Linked DNA regions of Thalassoroseus pseudoceratinae. The protein of the gene in region 1 interacts with the protein of each later gene in a pairwise test. Links are inferred from orthologs where the notes say so. Each region holds a gene or a part of one and is shown on either strand. Other genes may lie near its edges.

Region 1 (3,181 bases):
GCCGCAGGTGTGCAAATGGTGACGGGCGATACTAAGGTCGTCGATCGCGGTAAAGGCGATGGCGTGTTCATCACGACATCGGGAATCGGAATCGTACCGGCCGGTCGGTCGCTTTCGATTCGACATGTTCAGCCAGGCGACTGCATATTAGTCTCTGGCACTGTCGGTGATCATGGCATGTCGATCATGTCGGTTCGAGAAGGATTAGAGTTCACCACCGTTCTAAAAAGCGACAACGCATCTTTGAACAGCTTGACGCGAGCCATGCTCGCAGCTTGCCCTGGCATTCACTGGATGCGCGACCCGACTCGCGGTGGTGTGGCAGCGGTCCTCAATGAGTTGGTGTCAGCAGTCAACCTTGGAGTTAAGATTGAGGAAACAGCACTTCCCGTGCGTCCAGAAGTTCGTGCCGCTTGTGAGATGCTTGGGATGGACCCACTCTACGTCGCCAATGAAGGCAAGCTGATTGCTGTTGTCCCACCCGACCAAACTGACCGGTTGTTAAATACAATGCGCGAACACCCACTTGGCGCGAACGCCGCAATTCTCGGTGAGGTCACGACTGATCATCCTGGAATAGTGGTGATGAAGTCTGTCATTGGCGGCGAACGTATTGTCACGATGCCAGCAGGTGAACAGCTCCCCAGAATCTGTTAGGTGTCATTGGAGACTGAAGACCAATGCACGAGTTGTCTATCGCACTCCAACTGATTGATCAGGTTCAAGAACTAGCACATCAGCGAAATGTGCACGTTGTCGCCGTCCAAATCCAGGTTGGTGAACTGTCTGGAGTCGTATGCGAGGCCCTGCAATCGGCTTGGGAATTGGCTCGCAAGGCAACGTCAATGAGTGAAGTCAAATTGGATATCGAAGCCGTCGAGGCAGTTGGCTACTGCGGAAACTGCCAACGGGAAACTGAGATCGCGTCGATTCAATTGCATCAATGTCTTCAATGCGGGAATTGGATTGAACGGATCATCCGCGGCCATGAATTGGACATTATCGCTTTACAGGTTGAGACATGAACACACAAACTAGGCTCGTTGAAGTACGGACCAAGATCCTCAAGAAGAATGACGAAAAGGCCCGAGCATTGCGTCAACGGTTCCATACTCATGGCGTCTATGTTGTGAGCTTGGTCTCGAGCCCGGGAAGTGGAAAAACATTGTTCCTTGAGAAAGTCCTCAAACGACTCTCAAGTAAGTTCAAAGTGGCCGCCCTTGTGGGTGATCTCGCAACAGAAAACGACGCTACCCGTCTTGCTCGCTCCGGTGTTCCCGTCCGTCAAATCGTAACGGGCACAGTCTGCCATTTAGAGGCCGACATGGTCGAGAATGCCATCGACGGGTGGGATCTCGACGATCTGGACGTTCTCTTGATAGAGAATGTTGGGAATCTCGTTTGCCCAGCAACTTACGATCTCGGCGAAGACTATCGACTAGTGCTATTCTCAGTCACCGAAGGCGAAGATAAGCCGCTAAAGTATCCCACGATTTTCAACACCGCGGATGCTGCAATCATCACCAAGACAGACTTAGCAACGGCAGTGGAGTTTCGAGAAGACATCGCGCTTCAAAGTGTTCACTCGGTTCGTCCTGGACTACCAGTATTCAAAGTCTCGTCAAAGACTGAATCCGGTCTCGACGAATGGATCAGTGCTCTAAATACTCGGTACAATGATTCTTAGGTCGATGCTGATACGAAGTTCAATCCGATTGCTACGGCTTGCTCACGAAAACGGATCGTATGCCACTGCACACAGGAGAAGTTTGCCGCGAGATCTAACTAGCCAACCGTTCCGAGGCTGTTTGGAACGAACTTCAAAATTGGTCGCATCTTTGTTCGCAAATCCACGAATAGCGGTTGCGGGTGCATGTGGTCGCTTTCTACTGAGTTCGGCAGCACAGCCAAGTCCTCATGTACCGCAGAAGGTCGTGTAGCAATCGGTAAACTCGCGAGAGGCCGGTCGGGCGTAGCGTTCCAATCGTGATTGCTCCTCAAACGGACACGTGATGACTTTTAGCAGCCGCTCAAGGGGAGCCAGATGGGCGTGATCCGATGCGGCTACAAGAGCTTCCTCTACAAGATGGTTGCGAAGGATGTAGATTAGGTTCCTACTGAAACTCTGCGAACTGGAATTGATCGACCAGGAGAAACGCTCAACCGAACGCCGACTCAAAGCGGCTCAGTTCCCCCAACGAAACATCTTACCGTCAGCATGTTCGGTTCAACAGAGGACCTCGTTGCTCAGAACAACGACTCCTTCGACGAACTGGTCGCCAAGTGTCGCCGGGACAACCCCAAATGGGACCTCGTGGATTGTGGGTACTGGGCTTTGTCAAAGAAGCAGTATCACGGCGCTTACTCACGTGAGCAGTTTGCGGTCATGTCGGGAGCGATGCGAATCGGCGACTCGTTGGAGAAAATCTCCGTTCCCGCGTTGATACTGAAAGCCGATGCATCTCCTGATGATCGCAAAGCCCACCAGGAAGTAGCCAGTGCGATGCGGAACGGCACACTCGTACACATCGGCAACGCGGGTCACAATCTTCACCACGACCAATTGAGCCGTACCTTCAAAGTGCTATCGCAGTTCGTCTCGCCGCTCTCCGAATGATCGGACTTAGGTATCCCGTCAAGAGGGCCTGAATTCTCCAGATTACAACGCTTTGCTCCGGTACTTTCCCGGTGGCATGCCTTCCAACTTGCGAAAAAACACGCACATGTACTCGTCGTGGTCGAATCCGGTCCGCCTCGCAATTTCGGACAACGAGAGATCGGTTTCACTCAACAACTCTTTGATCCGTGCCAGCTTCAGACGTGTCAGTTCTTCATGTGGTGACCGACCAAGGATCTTTTTGAATCGACTTTCCAGAACTCGTCGTGACAGCGCCACGCGTCGCACGACATCCGCCACGTTGATTCCTTCCAGCGCATGTTCGCGAATGAATCGCAAGGCGGTGGCGATGTCGGGATCGTCGATGGCCAGAATGTCGGTCGACTGCCGAGTTTGAATGCCCAGCGGAGCGACAAGGACCGGCGCAGAATCAATCTGTTCGCCGTTCATCATTCGGTCCAGCAATGTCGCTGCCTCGAACCCTGTCCTTTGCGTATTGCAAATGATGCTCGACAACGGTGGATCAGAAAGTTCACACAGAAGCTGGTCGTTGTCGACTCCCAG
Region 2 (3,122 bases), on another replicon or contig:
AACCGCAGATGACCAAAAGAAGACCGCATAGACGCCACATAGAACCGCTCTCCGCTCGCGTGTGATGAATCAAGATCGATGAATCGAAACTCGATCATACGCGGTCTGATTCCTGTCATCCATACGAACGACGCCAGTGTCGTCATCGGCTGAAGGCTGAACGATCAAAAGAGCCGTGGCACACTTTTGAGACTGTCAGGCGGCTTGGCGTTGTCGTTGTTTGCGGACGCGAGGTTCGCTTTTCCAGCGACGATGGACCCAGAAGTACTGCTCCGGAGCCAACCGCACGACTCGTTCCAACGCCGTGGTGTACGCTTCGGTGAGTTCACGGACGGCGTTTGGCCCGTCGAAGTCGGCGGAGTCGATGACTTCCTCGGTTCCGAGTTCAAACTTTACCCAGCGACGATTGATGAAATCATCCGGCAACCGTCGTGCATATCCGACGAGCAACACCGCCCGATATTGAAGCGCGAGCAATGCCACACTTTTGAACGTCGAGGCGGGCTTCCCGAAGAACGGGACGAACAACCCTTTTTTCCCGGCATCTTGGTCGGCGAGCAAACCGAGATTCCCCCGGTGCTCCATGTATTGCACCATGTCCGACCCGCCGCCCTTTTTGGAGAGCAATTGATGTCCGGTCCGCATTCGCCATTGGCGGAACCACTCGTGTAGGTAGGGGTTATCGAGATCTCTTGCGACCACGCCCATCGGGTAGCCGAACACGCCGAACGTGGAGATCGCCATTTCCCAGTTGCCGAAGTGGCCGCTCAACACCATCACCGGACGACCACTGCACATCGCTTTGATGGTTTCGTCACGATGCCGAAAGTTGAGGAACTCTGCGCAATTGTCGAGCCGAAACTTGCGGGGAATCTGCACAATCTCAACGACCATGCGAAACAAGTGCTTCCACATGCCGAGAATAATGCGATCGACTTCCGCATCGGGAACCGACTCTCCAAACGCCGTGCGGATGTTCTCCGCGGCGACGTGGTACCGCGTCATTTTCTTCGGTAGCACATGGAACACACACCACGCCAAACCTTCGGCTGCCTTGACCGAAGCCCGAAATGGCAGCATGTCGATCACGCAGACCACCGCCCGAAACGCGAAATACTCGGCTCGATACCGCCACAGCGATTTGGGCTTTTTCTTCTTTTTCTTCTTTGGCTTGGGTGTGGCTTCACTCATCGGTGGTTCATCCGTGAACACAATTGCGGAGTCGGTTCAGCGGGAACAGTGTCGTCGGAACCGGGAAGAGCGTCAATGCGAAAGTGGATTTCGGGACGTCCAGAAGCCCAAAACGCCCCCTGTCGATTTGATTTCGAATGTGTTAAACTATTCTGCCAGTTACTCTACTCGAACGGAAATTGGTGTGACCATGCAAGCCGGAAATGACAAAGTCGTTAGTATCGACTACACGCTGACCAACGAAGAAGGCCAAGTTCTGGATACTTCGGAAGGTCGCCAACCGTTGGCTTATTTGCACGGGTCCGGCAATATTATTCCGGGGCTGGAACAAGCATTAGCCGGGCAGGAAGCGGGTGCGGAACTTGCGGTGGAAGTTGCTCCGAAGGACGGTTACGGCGAACGCGATCCAAGTTTGGTTCAACCCGTGCCCCGTAGCAATTTTCCCGAAGGAGCCGATGTGCCCGTCGGAGCACAGTTTCAGGCACAAACACCGAACGGCCCGCGTTTGGTCACGGTTGTCGAAGCGAACGATGAAACCGTCACCGTCGACGGCAATCATCCGCTCGCCGGTCAACCACTGAAGTTCCAGGTGAAAGTCGTCGAAGTCCGCGACGCGACCGCCGAGGAAAAAGAACACGGCCACGTCCACGGTCCTGGTGGTCACAATCACTGATTGATTACCGCGATTGGGACGGGGTATCGATCGGCAATAGGTTTTCGAGTTCCGGAAACCGACGCCAAATACGCCCATTGTTGAGATGTTGGTACGGCACGCCGTTGATTTCCAGCGAATGCAGCCCGTCAACAAACGGCATTTCAATGATTTGGCGAACGAACGCATCGCGGGATAAGAAGCCACCGATCCAAATTCGCAGGTGACGAATCTGTTTCAATTGCGGCGTCCTGAAGAGCATACGGGCTTTGGTCGGGAACGGAATGTTGTGAACCTGAAGGCTTTGCAACGGTCCGACTCCGAATAACTCATTCGGATGTTCCAAGGCTTCGGAACCAATCGAGACATGTTCGACCAAACCACGGCCGAACCGCCAATTGCGAATCCAACCTTTCTTGCGTTTGCTGACTCGCTCGTGGAACACGCTTCGGTCGAAATACCGATGCACCTCAGCGTGCCACTTCTGTTTGTGCTGATGCAGTAGTTCGCTTTGCCGGGTGAGAAGTGCTCGGCGTCGGGCGTTCGTTTCCGGCATGTCGGCTAATTCACATTGCACGCGGATGAACTCGCCCCGCGGATCGCCTTGCTCATCGAGCCAATCCGCGTAGACCAACCGAGGAATCAAATCGTCCGGATCAGCCAAGACCGCCTGGAAAAATTCGTTGTCGGTGTGCATGATCGTGATCACTCCCGCAAAGAATCCTCATATCAGCGAGGATAACACGTTTCTCTCGGGAGTGGACACAGTTTGACCGGGAAAAGTTCGAGACGACTTTTCCCGGCATTGCAACGTTCCTCGGGACGAATGGGCACTTCCTGACGATGACACGCGGTCTTTTTATCACCGGCACGGACACGGGCGTGGGCAAAACCTTCGTGACCACACGGATTGCACAAGAGCTGCAAACGGCGGGTGTGTCTGTCGGCATCTACAAACCGGCGTGCAGTGGAGTGGAGGCAAACGAAGCCGGTGAACCGATGTGGGAAGACGTGGATGCTCACTTTCACGCACTCGACGGCGTGTTTCCACGGGAACGGATTTGTCCGCAATGTTTTCATGCTCCGTTGGCACCGCCGGTCGCGGCTTTGGCGGAAGGGCGTTGTGTGGACGCCGACTTACTGCGATCCGGTGCAGACTGGTGGCGGGGCAGGGTGGATGTGCTGCTCATTGAGGGAGCTGGCGGACTTCTTTGCCCGATGACGGAATCCACGACCATCGCAGATGTAGCGGCCGATTTGGCCTTTCCGCTTCTGATTG

The links.
Region 2: the proteins of hypB (region 1) and G6R38_RS24390 interact in binary tests that used the Escherichia coli proteins (3 or more experiments, as listed by UniProt). The link is inferred for Thalassoroseus pseudoceratinae from one-to-one orthologs.

The regions. Positions count from the first base shown.
Region 1 is NZ_JAALXT010000010.1:32,498-35,678, reverse strand. The notes cover bases 1-2,854. They hold hypB (hydrogenase nickel incorporation protein HypB), read left to right. Parts: upstream 1-1,021; coding sequence 1,022-1,687; downstream 1,688-2,854. Other genes in these bases: G6R38_RS26155 (XylR family transcriptional regulator), read right to left, coding at 2,660-2,854; G6R38_RS26160 (alpha/beta fold hydrolase), read left to right, coding at 2,219-2,617; G6R38_RS26170 (hydrogenase maturation nickel metallochaperone HypA/HybF), read left to right, coding at 681-1,025; hypE (hydrogenase expression/formation protein HypE), read left to right, coding at 1-657. Also shown: more of G6R38_RS26155, read right to left, coding at 2,855-3,181. UniProt on the Escherichia coli protein: Involved in the maturation of [NiFe] hydrogenases. Required for nickel insertion into the metal center of the hydrogenase. Exhibits a low intrinsic GTPase activity, which is essential for nickel insertion.
Region 2 is NZ_JAALXT010000007.1:492,678-495,799, forward strand. The notes cover bases 328-3,122. They hold G6R38_RS24390 (FKBP-type peptidyl-prolyl cis-trans isomerase), read left to right. Parts: upstream 328-1,381; coding sequence 1,382-1,864; downstream 1,865-3,122. Other genes in these bases: G6R38_RS24385 (lysophospholipid acyltransferase family protein), read right to left, coding at 328-1,191; G6R38_RS24395 (TIGR02996 domain-containing protein), read right to left, coding at 1,869-2,540; bioD (dethiobiotin synthase), read left to right, coding at 2,687-3,122. Outside these bases: G6R38_RS24380 (M90 metallopeptidase family protein), read right to left, coding at 1-40; more of G6R38_RS24385, read right to left, coding at 196-327. UniProt on the Escherichia coli protein: Folding helper with both chaperone and peptidyl-prolyl cis-trans isomerase (PPIase) activities. Chaperone activity prevents aggregation of unfolded or partially folded proteins and promotes their correct folding.